2 linked regions of the Arthrobacter crystallopoietes genome follow. The protein of the gene in region 1 interacts with the protein of each later gene in a pairwise test. Links are inferred from orthologs where the notes say so. Each region holds a gene or a part of one and is shown on either strand. Other genes may lie near its edges.

The links.
Region 2: the proteins of ligA (region 1) and leuS interact in binary tests that used the Escherichia coli proteins (3 or more experiments, as listed by UniProt). The link is inferred for Arthrobacter crystallopoietes from one-to-one orthologs.

What each region holds. Positions count from the first base shown.
Region 1 is NZ_CP072014.1:2,689,869-2,697,419, reverse strand. Bases 2,684-5,695 are described here. They hold ligA (NAD-dependent DNA ligase LigA), read right to left. Parts: upstream 5,307-5,695; coding sequence 3,060-5,306; downstream 2,684-3,059. Other genes in these bases: J5251_RS12365 (hypothetical protein), read right to left, coding at 5,363-5,695; J5251_RS12375 (DUF2087 domain-containing protein), read right to left, coding at 2,684-3,024. In the rest of the region: Asp-tRNA(Asn)/Glu-tRNA(Gln) amidotransferase subunit GatA, read right to left, coding at 1-829; Asp-tRNA(Asn)/Glu-tRNA(Gln) amidotransferase subunit GatC, read right to left, coding at 834-1,130; J5251_RS12385 (GNAT family N-acetyltransferase), read right to left, coding at 1,190-1,690; J5251_RS12380 (hypothetical protein), read right to left, coding at 1,776-2,477; more of J5251_RS12375, read right to left, coding at 2,536-2,683; more of J5251_RS12365, read right to left, coding at 5,696-6,064; J5251_RS12360 (serine/threonine-protein kinase), read right to left, coding at 6,152-7,551. UniProt on the Escherichia coli protein: DNA ligase that catalyzes the formation of phosphodiester linkages between 5'-phosphoryl and 3'-hydroxyl groups in double-stranded DNA using NAD as a coenzyme and as the energy source for the reaction.
Region 2 is NZ_CP072014.1:3,326,119-3,333,774, reverse strand. Bases 1-3,117 are described here. They hold leuS (leucine--tRNA ligase), read left to right. Parts: upstream 1-372; coding sequence 373-2,862; downstream 2,863-3,117. Other genes in these bases: J5251_RS15235 (DegV family protein), read left to right, coding at 2,875-3,117; glpK (glycerol kinase GlpK), read left to right, coding at 1-165. In the rest of the region: more of J5251_RS15235, read left to right, coding at 3,118-3,828; J5251_RS15230 (ComEA family DNA-binding protein), read left to right, coding at 3,915-4,700; J5251_RS15225 (ComEC/Rec2 family competence protein), read left to right, coding at 5,015-7,411; holA (DNA polymerase III subunit delta), read left to right, coding at 7,481-7,656.

The sequences.
Region 1 (7,551 bases):
CTTCGTCGTAACCCTCGCCCTGCAACTCTTTAATGACGCCGACCTTCATGCCGGCAACGTTTCCGGTCTTCGCGGCCTCGACCAGCGCGCCCACCGGATCGGTCAGCGAGGTGGAATCATGCGGGTCGTGGCCGCCGATGACCTCGTGCAGCAGCGCCGAGTCCAGCACCGTGCGCGAGACAGGGCCGATCTGGTCCAGCGACGAGGCCATCGCGATGGCGCCGTAGCGGGAAACCCCGCCGTAGGTCGGCTTCACGCCCACCGAACCGGTGACGGCTGCGGGCTGGCGGATGGAGCCGCCGGTGTCCGTGCCCAGCGCGAGCGGGGCCTCGAACGCGGCGACGGCGGCCGCGGAGCCACCGCCGGAGCCGCCGGGAATCCGGCTCAGGTCCCACGGGTTGCGGGTGGGGCCGTAGGCGGAGTGCTCGGTGGAGGAACCCATCGCGAACTCGTCCAGGTTGGTCTTGCCCAGCATCGGCATGCGGGCCGCCCGGATCTTCTTGATGACCGTGGCGTCGTACGGGCTCATCCAGCCTTCGAGCATCTTCGAGCCGGCCGTAGTGGGCTGGCCGACGGTGACTATCAGGTCCTTGATGGCAATGGGCACACCGGCCAGCGCCGGCAGGTCCTCGCCGGCGGCGCGTGCCTTGTCCACATCCGCGGCGACGGCCAGCGCTTCCTCGGTGTTGACGTGCAGGAAGGCATTGATATTGCCGTCCACCTCGGCGATGCGGTCCAGGTGCGCCTGGGTGACCTCCACGGAGGTGACTTCCTTGGCGGCCAGCATTTCCGCCAGCCGGGCAGCGCTGTGTCGGGTCAGTTCACTCATGTCTTTACTCCTCGTCCAGAATGGCGGGGACCTTGAAGCGGCCGTCGGCCGAATCCGGTGCACCGGAGAGCGCTTGCTCCTGGGTCAGGGTCTCGCCGACAACGTCCTCACGGAACACGTTGGCCAGCGGGATGGGGTGCGAAGTGGCGGGCACCTCGGGGCCGGCCGCTTCCTGGACGGATTTGATCGAGTCAACGATGACGTCGAGTTCGCCGGCCATCTTGTCCAGCTCTCCTGCGGTCATCTCAATGTGGGCCAGCCGCGCCAGATGCGCCACGGCCTCACGATTGATCTCAGACATGAGTCTCCTACGCGAATGGATTGGGTTTTCTAGAAACAGTCTACTTCTTGGCCCGGTGCTCAGGATTCCAGTCTCTTGACGAACACGAACAGCCCGATGTCCTCGTGCGGCACCTTCCAGTCCCGCTCGCGGATCCGCTCGAAGCCCAGCGATTCGTACAGCCGGTGCGCGTTGGTCATGTTGTCGATACTGGTGAGGCTGACCGAGTGGATGCCTTCCAGGGTGCGGGCGTAATCAACAACGGCCTCTACCAGGGCCCGGCCGATCCCGGCACGCTGGATCGACGGATCCACCGCCAGCATGCGGAACTCCAGCTCCCCGGCACGCGCAATGTCCGAGTACTCCTGCCCCTCGAACGTCAGCGCCACGGAACCTGCCACCTTGCCATCCAGCTCGGCGACCCAGACAATGGCGAGCCGGGCGCGGTGGGCAACATCACCGAGCATCTCCAGGTAGCCGTCGCCCTCGGCGATGTGACCGCCGTGGACGTAGGCCTCCCGCGTGATCCGGGCAACGTCGTCGTAATCGGCTTCGGTGGCCGGGCGGATGGTAATGCTCATCAGGTAATGCAGTCCTCAAGGGTCAAGTGGAAGTACGACGGCGGCAGCCGCCTATCAATTCTGCCTCACCACGGGCTGTGGCCGGCTACCGGAGTGGTTCAGGCCACTGCGCCCGCGGGGCAAGCTGCGGGGCTACGCGTTGCTCCAGTGCGGCGACGGCTTCCTCCGGCAGGGCGAGCAGGCCGTCCAGCTCCTTGCGCGCCCGCAGGTAGGCGAGCTGGCGCTCGGCTCCCGTGGCCGCCTCGTCAACAGCGAGCGTTAGCAGTCTTCTGGCGGTATTGAGCCGCTGGCGTTCGGGGCCGCTGAAGTGCTGGTCCTTGATCCGCCGGGCCTCGCGTTCGGCGATCTCGAAAGCCAGCTCGAAGGCGCGGACGGCGTCGCGGTATTCCAGCAGCCGGGCGTCGGTGGTAATTTCGGCGGCGCGGCCTGGCCGTAGCGCGTCCGCCACGCCTTTGGCGCGCAGGAAGTCAACGGTCAGGGGTTCGCGCACGTCGGACATCATCGGGTAGTCGATCAGCTTGGCGACATCCAGCTCGTATTCCAGCCAGCGGGCGTTGACCCGGTCATGGTCTGCCATCAGGGCTTCGATGTCGCTGACGCGCTGCGCCTCCCAGGCCGTGGCCTGCCGGCGTTGTTCGGCCTCCGCCCGCGCTTCCACGCGGCGGCGTTCAGCTTTCCGGCGATGGTGCTTCTTGACGTGCGACATTCTCTTGCCGGCACCGGAGAATACTGCGACTCCGATCCAGATGGCCCACCACCAGGGAAAGTCGGCAAAGAACTCATTCATGCCCGCTCACCCTTCCATCGTGCCACCCGGCTTCCGCCGGCTCAATGGCCTGGCGGTGTCAGCGGGCCCGGCGGTAGGCGCTGCCGTCCCGCTCCCGGTCCAGGTAACCGTAGTCCACAAGGGCGCGCCGGAGCAGGGGCACGTCGTCGGTGAAAGCGGCGAGCTTCGCATTCAGCTGCTTCTCCGTCAGCGTCGCATCAGGACCGATGATCTGCGGGATCAGGAACTCGAACAGTTTCAGGCGGTCCGTCGCCCGTTTGGGCAGCCCCTCGATCCGGCCCGCCAGGAGGAAGCGTTCGGCGCCTTCGGGCTCGGGACGGCGGGCAGCGGCCAGCGCTGCCTTGAAGGCCTGCTCGTTCACCACGAGCCGTCCGCCGTCGTCGTTCAGCAAGGAACAGTCCACCAGTTTTTGGCGTTCCTGGGCCGATAGGGCAGGCTGCTGGCCCAGGACGAAGGCGGCATAGAGCTCCCGCAGCCTCGAACTGGCCAGCGCGGCCATGATGGCCTGCCAGCTGACCGGCGTACCCGGCTGACCGTCACGATCCATGTCGCCCTTCCTTTCGGCTCAGTCCGCGCGTTGCTTCAGTCTGCGCCGGGACCTTCCGGACCGGGCTCGGCAGCGCCGGCATACCCTGCGCCGGTTTCTGCCGTGCCGGCCATAACCGTATCCGGACCGTTTTCCAGCAGTTTGACGAAGCCTTCCTCGTCCAGCACGTGCAGGCCCAGTTGCTCGGCCTTGTCCAGCTTGGACCCGGCGCTCTCCCCCGCGACCACGTAGTCCGTCTTTTTCGACACGGAGCCGGAGGCCTTGCCGCCGCGGCTGATAATGGCTTCCTTGGCCTCGTCCCGGCTGAAGTTCTCCAGCGAGCCGGTCACCACGATGGTCAGCCCCTCCAGCGTCCGGGGCTTGCTCTCATCCACCTCGTCCGCCATCCGCACGCCGGCCTTGGCCCAGGTGTCCACGATTTCGCGGTGCCAGTCCACCTCGAACCATTCGATGAGGGCGCGGGCGATGATCGGTCCGACGCCATCGACGTCCGCCAGCTGCTCTTCCGATGCCGCCCTGATGGCTTCCATGGATCCGAAAGCCGTCGCCAGCGCGCGGGAGGCAGTGGGCCCCACGTGCCGGATGGACAAGGCGACGAGGACCCGCCAGAGTGGCTGGCTCTTGGCCTTCTCCAGCTCGGTGAAAAGCTTGCGCGTATTGGCGCTCGGCTCCGAGGGCTTCTTGGGCGTTCCCTTCGTGTAGAAGTAGGGCACCAGTTCCACCTCGCCGGTGGCCACGCCCTTGGACTTCTTCTGGCGGGCGATCTTCACCTCCGCCAGCATCTCCGGAGTGAGGTCGAAGACGTTGGCCTCGGTGGTCAGCGGCGGCTGCGCCGGTTCGGCCGGCTGGGTGAGGGCGATCGCCGCTTCCCACCCGAGCGCCTCGATATCGAACGCGCCGCGCCCGGCCAGATGGAAGACCCGTTCACGCAGCTGCGACGGGCAGGACCGGGCGTTGGGGCAGCGGATGTCGACGTCGCCCTCTTTGGCCGGCGCCAGCGGGGTACCGCAGGACGGGCACTCGGTGGGCATCACGAATTCGCGTTCGGAGCCGTCCCGCAGCGCCACCACGGGTCCCACGATTTCCGGAATCACGTCTCCGGCCTTGCGCAGCACCACGGTGTCCCCGATCAGCACGCCCTTGGCTTTCACCACGTCCTGGTTGTGCAGGGTGGCCATCTCGACGGTGGAACCGGCCACCTTCACCGGCTCCATCACCCCGTACGGCGTAACCCGGCCGGTGCGGCCCACGTTGACCTGGATGTCCAGCAGCTTGGTGTGCACTTCCTCCGGCGGGTACTTGTAGGCCACGGCCCAGCGCGGGACCCGCGAGGTGTGGCCCAGGCCCCGCTGCAGCCCGAAGTCGTCGACCTTGATGACAATGCCGTCGATCTCGTGCAGCAGATCATGGCGATGGTCGCCGAAACGCTGGATGAACTCCAGCACCTCCTCATAGGTGTCCAGCACCTTGAAGTAGGGGCTGGTGGGCAGGCCCCAGTCCTTCAGCAGCGCGTAGGTCTCCGACTGGCTGCCCGCGGACAGGCCCTCGCGGGCACCGATGCCGTGGACAAACATGCTCAACGGCCGCTGCGCGGTCAGGGCGGGATCCTTCTGCCGCAAGGATCCCGCGGCGGCATTGCGCGGGTTGGCGAAGGGCGCCTTGCCTGCCTCCACCATCTTCTCGTTCAGCTCCAGGAACGCCTTGGAGGGGATGAAGACCTCGCCCCGGACCTCCACTTCGGCCGGCAGGTTCTTGCCCTTGAGCCGGCGCGGGATGTCCTTGAGGGTCAGCGCGTTGTGGGTGATGTCCTCACCGGTGTGGCCGTCGCCGCGGGTGGCGGCCCGGACCAGTTCCCCGTCGCGGTAGAGCAGGTTGACGGCCAACCCGTCGATCTTGACCTCCGTCAACCACTTCAGGTCCTGCGCGCGGCCGAGTTTTTCCACCGACGACGATGCCCGGCTGACCCACACCTGAAGCTCATCGAGGGAGAACACGTCCTCCAGCGAGTACATCCGCTGCAAGTGCTGAACCGGGGTGAAGGCCGCGGACACTTCGCCGCCGACCTCCTGGGTGGGCGAATCGTTGGCCACCATCTCCGGGTGGAGCGCTTCGATCTCCTCCAACCGGCGGTAGAGCTGATCGAACTCGGCGTCGGAGACCAGCGGGGCGTCCTCGTTGTAGTACGCGTAGCGGTAGCGCCGGACGTCCTCGGTCAGCTGCTCGTACTCGTCCCGGAGGGCGTCACTGGGGATTTCATTGGCCTGCACTTCCACTTTGCTCACGGAACTATCTTGCCCTAAAGCACGGCCCGTGGCCGGGATCCGCCACGACAAGCCGGTCAGTCTTCGGGATCCCGCTGGGTCTCCAACAGCGGCAGGTCCGCCGCGGTGACCAGATGCGAGGTGACCGCGTGTTCCACCAGCCGCGCGCGCCGATTGGTGGCCAGCTTTCCGCCGCCTCCCCGGAGCCCGGCCACGCCCACCCGGTCCAGCTTGTCGCACACGTTGTCCAGCTTGCGGTTGAACTTGGTTATCGGCCAGCCCAACCGTGCGGCGGCCTGCGACGAGGAGGGGATGGAGCTCAGGCCCGTGCCGTCCCTTTTGAGCATGGGCTCGGCCAGGGCCAGGATCAGTGCCTTCTGCGAATCCGTGAAGATCACCGGACCGATGGTCGTCTCCCCCACTGCATCGTGGTCCCGGGCTTCCTGCCGGAAGGACGGTGTTTTGACGTGCACCGAGAGCTCGTAGGTAGTCGGCCCGGCCGTAAAGACCACGTTGGTCTGGCTGAAGACCATGGGAATCCGGGCCCCGGGCGCCAGCCAGGCCTGCATGCCGCCGCTGGTGTCCGCGATCGTCGCCGAGATCATCGAGCCGACGTTGGCCAGCCACCAGATGTTCTCGTACCGGCAGATCTCCAGGAACTTCCGGTGCAGGTACGGATTGTCGTCGATTTCCAGGTCGCCTTCGCGGCCTATCCTGAAGACGTCGTCGTCCCCGGCGTCGTACCATTCACCGCAGAACTCGATACTGACTTCGGCCACTGCTGTCCCCCTATTGGTCACTGGTCTGATCGTGCAAAGTTCAACAGCCGCTGAGCCGGCCGTGGCACGATGTTGTTCGGTTCCAGATTAGTCGGCGCAGCCGCGGACCGGGTCCGACGACTTTCCGTTGGCCCGCAGCACCACCACCTCGATGCACGTCCGGTCCTTCTCGGCCAGCGGGATGCTCACGCCTGGATCCGGCGTCCGCTGTGGCTCACCCTTGCCCAGTGCGGTTACCGGCGTCCAGATGAACAGGTCGCCGTCGCGCTTGTCAGGGTTGGTCCAGGTGAAGACGGCCTCGTCCCCGTCCACTTTGCCCGCGAGTTCTTCCGGCGGCACCACATTTCCGGACAGGCCCTCGATGGCGTTGGCCGGCGGCTGGCTGACCGGCGGCTCCGATTCGGCCGCTTCCGGTTCCGGCCCCGTTACCACCAGCACGGCAGCCACGGCCAGGACAACCACCGCGGCGGCTCCGCCGATAATCCCGACCAGATTCTTCCGGCTTCGAGGCACGACGGCGGTGTCCCCGGCGTCGTGGTGAGTGTCACCAAAGCCGACGGTGGGCTGGGTGGCGGATCCGTCGTCGTACGCAGTGTTTTCCACGCGCGCCGGCGGCGACGGAACCCAGTCGGTAGTCGGCTCCGTGCCGCTGTGCGTAGACCGCAGGACCGTCCGGTCATCTGGTTTGTTAGTGGGCTCGGGGAAGCGTGGGCGGAGCACCGTGGGCGAATTGGTCGTCGCGTCCGGATCGATCGAGACCACCTGGCGCACCCGGGTGGCTTCCCCGCCGTCGTCCTGCGGCTGTTCATCCCCCGGGTGGGCTTCCTCGAGCACTTCGAACGGTGTGACCGAAAGGTTCAGCTCCGCCTGGATCCGCTGCAGCGCCAGCGCGAAGGCGTGGGCCGTCGGGAACCTGGAGGACGGTGCCTTGGCCATGGCCGTCGCGAGAGCCTGTTCAAGGGATTCGGGCACGTCGGCCCGGCGCAGCGGCGGCATCGGTGACGTGGCGATGCGGTTCATCAGTTCGCGCTGCGAGTTGTCTCCGCCGGGCCGGACGAAGGGCGAGCGGCCGGCCAACAGGGTGTAGAGTGTGGCGCCGAGTGCCCAAATGTCGATCTTGATGCCGTCGGCGCCCTCACCCTGGAAGGCTTCGGGCGGGGACCATGGGATGGACATGCCGGCGTCGTCGTCGATGCTGTCGGTGGTGCTGGAGATGCCGAAGTCGGTCAGCGCGGGCCTGTTGTAGTCCGTCACCAGAATGTTGGCCGGCTTGATGTCCCGGTGCGCAATGCCGGCACGGTGGGCGGTTTCCACCGCGGAGGCCACCTGGATGCCGAGCGAGAGCACTTCATCTACACCGAGCGGGCCGCTGCGGTAGCGCACGTCCAGGCTCGGGCGCGAGCAGTACTCCATGGCCAGGTAGGAGTGGCCGCCGCCGGTGATGTCCGCCTCGTAAATGGTCACGATGAACGGGTGGGTGGACAGCT
Region 2 (7,656 bases), 640 kb from region 1 along the record:
CTGGCCGTGGGATTCTGGCAGGACCTAGCGGAACTGCGGTCGAACTGGATTCAGGACCGTCGCTGGGAACCTCAGCTGGACTCCTCCGAGCGTGACCGGCAGCTGCGGCTGTGGAAGAAGGCGGTGACCCGGACGTTCGACTGGGTGGACGAGGACGTGCGCTGAACCTGATCCGGCCGGGAGTGCCGAGGGAAGCCTTCGGCTGATCTGCGGTAAAGTAATTCCATGTCCGCACTTCTGCTTAGCTAGCCGCACCTACGGAACACTTCCGTAACGTGCGGCCGCCCCTCCCGTGTCGAGGGGCTTTTGTGTGTCTAAGCGGCAACCACCGGGAGTGCGCCGTAGCAACCAAGAGGACGAGGACAAGTCAACGTGAGTACGCAGTCTGGTACCGAACCGAACGAGTACAGTTTTTCCGCCATGGAGGCCAAATGGCCTGCCGTCTGGGAAGAGCTCGGTGTCTTCAAGGCCGTTGACGACGGCTCGAAGGAACGCCGTTACGTGCTGGACATGTTCCCCTATCCCTCGGGTGACCTGCACATGGGCCATGCCGAGGCGTTTGCCATGGGCGACGTCGTCGCACGTTACCTGCGGCTGAAGGGCTACGACGTCCTGCACCCCATCGGCTGGGACTCCTTTGGACTGCCGGCGGAGAATGCGGCCATCAAGCGCAACGCGCACCCGTCCGAATGGACGTACGCCAACATCGAGACGCAGGCGGCGTCATTCAAGCGCTACGCCATCAGTGCCGACTGGTCCCGGCGGCTGCATACTTCCGACGCGGACTACTACCGCTGGACGCAGTGGCTGTTCCTGCGGTTCTACGAGCGGGGGCTGGCCTACCGCAAGAACTCGCCGGTCAACTGGTGCCCGAAGGACCTGACCGTGCTGGCCAACGAACAGGTTGTCAACGGTGCCTGTGAACGATGCGGCACGCCGGTGACCAAGAAGAGCCTGAACCAGTGGTACTTCAAGATCACGGAGTACGCCGACCGGTTGCTGGATGACATGGATGAGCTGAAGGGCCGCTGGCCTGAGCGTGTGCTGGCCATGCAGCGCAACTGGATCGGCCGGTCCGAGGGTGCCCACGTCAACTTCAACATCGAGCCCTCAGACGGCCGGGAAGCCAAGGACGTCACCGTCTTCACGACCCGCCCGGACACCCTGCACGGCGCGACGTTCTTCGTTGTTGCGGCGGATGCCCACCTGGCCCTGGACCTGGTCACGCCCGAACAGCACGATGCGCTGATGGACTACCGCGAAAAGGTCAAGGCCCTTTCCGATATTGAACGCCAGTCCACCGACCGGGAGAAGACCGGCGTCTTCCTCGGCCGTTATGCCATCAACCCGTTGAACGGCGAGAAACTGCCGGTCTGGGCCGCGGACTACGTGCTGGCGGACTACGGCACCGGCGCGATCATGGCTGTTCCCGCGCACGACCAGCGCGACCTGGACTTCGCCAAGACGTTCGACCTGCCCGTGCGGGCGGTGCTGGACACCGGTGAGGAAGATCCCGCGGTCAGCGGGACCGCCACCACCGGCGAAGGCAGCCTGATCAACTCGGGCGACCTCGATGGCCTGTCCAAGGCAGAGGGCATTGCCAAGGCCATCGACATGGTGGAGGCGGCCGGCACCGGCGAGAAGACGGTCAACTACCGGCTCCGCGATTGGCTGCTCAGCCGCCAGCGCTTCTGGGGTGCTCCCATCCCCATCATCCACTGCGCCGAATGTGGCGAGGTGCCGGTTCCCGATGACCAGCTTCCGGTGCGGCTGCCCGAAGACCTGCGCGGCGAAGCGCTCTCGCCCAAGGGAACATCGCCTCTGGCCGCCGCCGCGGACTGGGTCAACGTGGACTGCCCGAACTGCGGACGCGCCGCCACCCGGGATACGGACACCATGGACACCTTCGTGGATTCCTCCTGGTACTACCTTCGGTTTGCTTCGCCGGACTACACGGAAGGGCCGTTCGACGTCGAAGCGGTCAACAAATGGCTGCCGGTCGGACAGTACGTGGGCGGCGTCGAGCACGCCATCCTGCACCTGCTGTACAGCCGGTTCTTCACCAAGGTGCTCAAGGATCTCGGGCTGGTGGACTTCGACGAGCCGTTCAGTGCGCTGCTGAACCAGGGCCAGGTCCTCAACGGGGGCAAGGCCATGAGCAAGTCTCTGGGCAACGGGGTGGACCTCGGCGAGCAGCTGGACAAGTTCGGTGTCGACGCCGTCCGACTGACTATGATTTTCGCTTCACCGCCGGAGGACGACGTCGACTGGGCCGACGTTTCCCCGTCGGGTTCGGCTAAATTCCTGGCCCGTGCTTGGCGGCTGGGCCAGGACGTGACTTCCGCCGTTGGCACCGACCCGGCCGACGGCGACCGCGCGCTACGCTCGGTGACCCACCGGACCATCGCCGACGCCGCCGAACTGCTGGACAACCATAAGTTCAACGTGGTCATCGCCCGCCTCATGGAGCTGGTCAATGCCACGCGCAAGACGATCGACAGCGGTGTCGGCGGCGCCGATCCCGCCGTCCGGGAAGCTGCCGAAGCCGTCGCCATTGTGTTGAGCCTCTTCGCTCCGTACACCGCAGAGGACCTCTGGGCAGCGCTTGGGCATGAGCCCTCGGTTGCGGAAGCCAGCTGGCCGGCGGTCGACGAGCAGCTGCTGGTCCAGGCCACGGTCACCGCCGTCGTCCAGGTCCAGGGCAAGGTCCGGGACCGGCTTGAAGTAGCCCCGGACATCAGCGAAGAGGAGCTCAAGGCCAAGGCCTTGGCATCGGAACAGGTGGTCAAAACGCTTGACGGACGCAGCATCCGCACGGTCATCGTCCGGGCACCCAAACTGGTCAATATCGTCCCGGCCTAAGGACGGCTGACAATGTCATGGCTCGAGGATCTGGTGCAGCGGTCACGGCAACTGCTGCACCCGGCTGGCCGCAAGCCGGACGAAGCGTCCGGAGGCCCCCGGGTCGCCGTGGTAACCGATTCGGCGGCTTCGCTGCCGGCTGAGTGGGCGGCCGAACCAGAAACCGCGGACTGGCTGCGGATCGTGCCAATGCCGGTGATGATTTCCGGCCAAATTTACGGCGAGGGCGTGGACGACGTCCCCGCCGTGCTGACCATCGGCCTGGCCGAAGGCAAGGAAGTCAAGACCTCCAGACCGTCGCCGGGCCTCTTCACACGGACCTATGAGGAACTGCAGCGGCAGGGCTACGACGCGATCGTCTCCATCCACCTCTCTGGATCCCTGTCCGGCACCGTGGAAGCCGCGGCGCTTGCTGCGGCAGAAGTCGATATCCGGGTGGAGATCGTCGATACCCGGTCGGTGGCGATGGCGGAGGGCTTTGCCGTCGTCGCCGCGGTGCTGGCGGCCCAGGATGGCGCGGAGGTATCCGCGGTGGCGGAACGGGCCCGGGAAGCGGCGGCAGCGGCCGATGTCCTCTTCTATGTTCCGAGCCTGGACCAGCTGCGCCGGGGCGGGCGGATCAATCCGGCGGCCGGGTTCTTCGGGTCGCTGCTGGCTATCAAACCTATTCTCACGATCCGTGACGGTGCCATCGCAGAGGTGGAAAAAATAAGGACCGCTTCTAAGGCGCTGGTCCGTATGCAGCAGCTGGTGGTCCGGCGGATCGAAGAACTCGAGTATTCACCGCAGCTCGCTGTCCATTATTTCGGCAATGAAGCAGAGGCCAGGTCGCTGGCCGAAGAGCTCAGTCCTCATGTAGGTGATGAGATCCTGGTTACCGCAGTACCGTCGGTGCTGGCCGCGCATGCCGGACTGGGAGTCCTCGCCGTCGTCATAGGACCCGCCATGCCCGACCCGGTGTCCTGATCTCCACAATGTGGGCGGGCATGCTCCTGTCCACAAGGCACAGGAGCATCCTGCCCGGCCGTTGATTTCCTCCATAGCGTAGTGCCATGGGCCGCCATCGCTGGGGAACAGCCGCCACAGAAGCCAGCCACGGCCTGAAAATATCTGCCCGCCGCCCGCGTCTGCGGGTGGCACTGGGGGCAGCGCTGATCGCCGCAGGACTGGCCGTCGGCTACGCTCTGGTGCTGCTCCTGACGGCCGACACCCACAGGGAAGAGAGCGACGTCCTGCTCTCCCTGCCCGTCACGAGCTCCGCGGCAGTGGCCGGACCCTCCGGTGAAGGACAGGGCCCGGAGCAGGCCGCCGAGCCGGTACCCTCGGCCCAGGCGGACGAGGAGGGTGTTTCCCCAGGGCCGGAGGCCGGTCCCGGTGATGCGGCGCAGATCGTCGTCCATGTGGCCGGCGCCGTCGGCCGTCCGGGCATTGTCCGTCTACCGGCATCGGCGCGGGTTTTTGAAGCACTGGAAGCCGCGGGAGGTGCCAGCGAAACCGCGGACCTGGCATCACTGAACCTGGCGGCGCCGCTCACGGACGGCCAACAGGTCTTCGTTTCCTCACCAGAGCACCAGTCCGTCCCCGGCAGCAGCGGGAGTGCAGCGGGTCCCGAGGGCGGTGCCGGCGGAGCAGAAGACGAGCCCGCAGCCAAGATCAATCTCAACAGCGCGACGCTGGAAGAACTTAAGACGCTGCCCCGGGTCGGACCCGTTCTGGCCCAGCGCATCATCGACTTCCGCGAGCAGCATGGAAGTTTTGGCCGGCCCGAAGACCTGGATGCAGTGCCGGGCATCGGCGAAGTCATGCTCGCAAGCCTCGTGGATTTGGTCACCGTATGAGCCCGGCACCGCCCTGGCAGCACTATGCGCGGGCAGCCCGGGAAGTGGCCGGCGCAATGGTCATGGACGCCACCAGCGACGCAGGCCCCGCCGGAAAACGAAGCTTGAAAGCGTGGTTCTTCCGGGAAAAGGGCCCAAGTGGTGCCGCCGCAGCTAAAGCGTTGCGGCCAGGAGTTGGAGAAAGCGGCTCCCGCGCCGTCAGACTTGATCTAAGACTAGCCGCCGCGGCGACAACCTGTTGGCTGTTGTCGCTCATTTTGCTGCGGTTACCGGCTGCGATGGCCTTGACTTACGCAGGCACGTGCACGGGCGCCGTGACAGTTCTCCTGCTGGCCGGGCTGCTCCGCCGGCGGCGGAAGGCAATTCCCGCGGTGAATGGCACAGTGTTCCTGCTGGTGTGCACTGCCGGCCTGCTGGCACTGGTCATCGGCATCAAACACACGGAGCGGCTCAGCGGGCCGATCGGGCCCGCCATCGACTCCGGAGCGTACGTCACCGCCGAACTAACGGCGCTCTCGGATGCCTCGCGGTCAAAAAATCCGTCGATGTTTGGCTCCGGACCACGGTATCTCGTCACCGCCGAAATCACGGAGGCATCGCACTCGGGACGGAAATTCGAGGCTGCAACCCCGGTGCTCGTCATCGGTAGCCAGACATGGCGGACAGTCCGCTACGGGGATCGATTGCACGCCGCCGGAACCCTGGCACCGATGGAACCGGGATCGTCGGAAGCTGCCATGCTGAGTGCCTCAACGGCGCCCGATGTGACCTCGACTCCGGCGGCTGCTGAAGCGGTCACCACGCTCCGGAGCCTATTCGTCGAACACACCGGGGGACTGCCGCCGGACGCGCGCGGATTGCTGCCAGGAATGGTGTTTGGCGACAGGGAACAGCAGACCGACGACTTGGAGGAGGCCATGCGCCGTACCGGGCTGACGCACCTCATGGCGGTCAGCGGCGCAAACTGCAGTTACTTGCTTGGATTTGTCTACCTGTTGGCAGCCGCCTGCCGAACGCCTCGGTGGCTGAGCTCGGTACTGGGCATTGTCGCGCTGGCCGGATTTGTGCTGCTGGTGCGGCCGGAGCCGAGCGTCCTGCGTGCCGCCGTCATGGGAGCGATAGGCGTTGCTGCGCTGGTATCCGGCCGACGTCGTGCCTCGCTGTCCTTCCTCGCTCTGGCCGTCATCGTCCTCTTGCTGGCGGATCCATGGCTGGCAGGCGAATACAGTTTCATTCTCTCGGTCCTGGCTACCTTGGGGTTGGTGCTGCTCGGCAGCACGTGCTCGCGATGGCTGCAACACTTTATGCCGAAGCTGCTCGCCGATGCCATGGCGATACCGCTGGCTGCCCAGCTTTTCTGCACGCCCGTCCTCGTCCAGCTCCAACCGGAATTGGCCATGTTCTCGATACCGGCCAACGTCCTGGCGGCGCCGGTGGTTCCCTTCGTCACCATCGGCGGCATGGTTTCCCTGGCGCTGCTCCCATGGGTGCCCCTACCCGGTAGTTGGCTCGTCCACGCGACCGGCTTTCTCACCCTCTGGGTCGCGCAGATCGCCCGGACCTTCTCCGGACTTCCACTGGCCACTCTTCCGTGGCTTGGCGGACCGGCCGGCGCGGTCCTGGCGGCCGCTGCCGCCGTTGTGCTTCTGGCCCTTTTGTGGCTGGCTGCGCAGGGTCGGCTCGGTATTTCCTCCCTGTGCTTCAGGGTCGAGCAGGCGGCCGGCCGTGGCAGCGGCTCCGGCCGGCGGTACACTCCAGCGTCCGCGAATCAGGCGCCCCGTGTGGGTGCGGAGCAGGTGAAACGCCTCGAGCGGGGAACCACGTGGCTTGCCGTAGGGCGATGGCCCGGGAAGCGGCGGGTGGGGACCGTGTTTTGTGCGGCCGCTGTCGCCGGTGCGCTGGTGGGTTGGCTGGTCTCGAGCACGGGTGCCGTTCCGCTGCCGGATCGCTGGGATGCTGTGGTCTGCGATGTCGGCCAAGGAGACGGGCTGGTCATCCGCACAGGTTCGGGACAGGCCATGGTTATTGATGCGGGGCCTGAACCAGACGCTATGGATTCGTGTCTGGATTCGCTCGGAGTGGAAAGCGTCGGGCTTTTGGTGCTCACGCATATGCACCTGGACCATTACGGTGGCCTGGACGGCGTGCTGGACGGACGTAGGGTGGCACGGGTGCTCGTTGGCAGTTCGAAGAAGGAGCTGCCCGACCTGGTCGAGGGCACACTGGCCGAACACGGGCTGGATCCTGAGCTAGGCAAGGCGGGCCAGTCCGGCCGGACCGGCAGCGCTTCGTGGCAAATACTCTGGCCGACGGCGGCACGGGGCGGCGCTTCAGAGAATGACTCGAGTATCGTCATGCTGGTCGCCTTGCCGGACGCAGACGGCGGGGTTCTGCGGATACTGCTGACCGGCGATCTGGAAGAGGATGCCGCGGCAGATCTGCTCCGGGGCTTGGCGCTAGAACCGGGCAGCGTGGACGTCCTCAAGATCAGCCATCATGGCGCCCGCAACGGTGGGACCGCGATCCTGGACCGGGTGCAGCCGAGAACGGCGGTCATTTCCGTGGGCCGTGGCAACGATTATGGCCATCCTGCACCCGAGATCCTCTCGGCCCTGGAGCGGCTCCGGGTACCAGTTTTCCGGACGGATCAAATCGGTACCATCGTGATCGATCTCGCAGGCGGCAGCCTAGCCGTGCGCCCGGCGGAATGATGGGAATCCGGCTTGGGAAAATCGGCTGCCCGTGACAATGTTGACTCTGATACTAGGAGGACCTGAGCTGTGAATCCACCCCCGGCCCGTCCGGCCGCAGGCAGCAAGACTGCCGGTCGAATCGTTTCCTGGCGCGACGTTGAACCGGCTCCGGTCGTGCTCATCAGCGGGCCGGAAGAATATTTGGCACACCGGGCCAGAGACCGTATTCGTTCGCTGACCCGGGGAGTCCATCCGGACGTGGA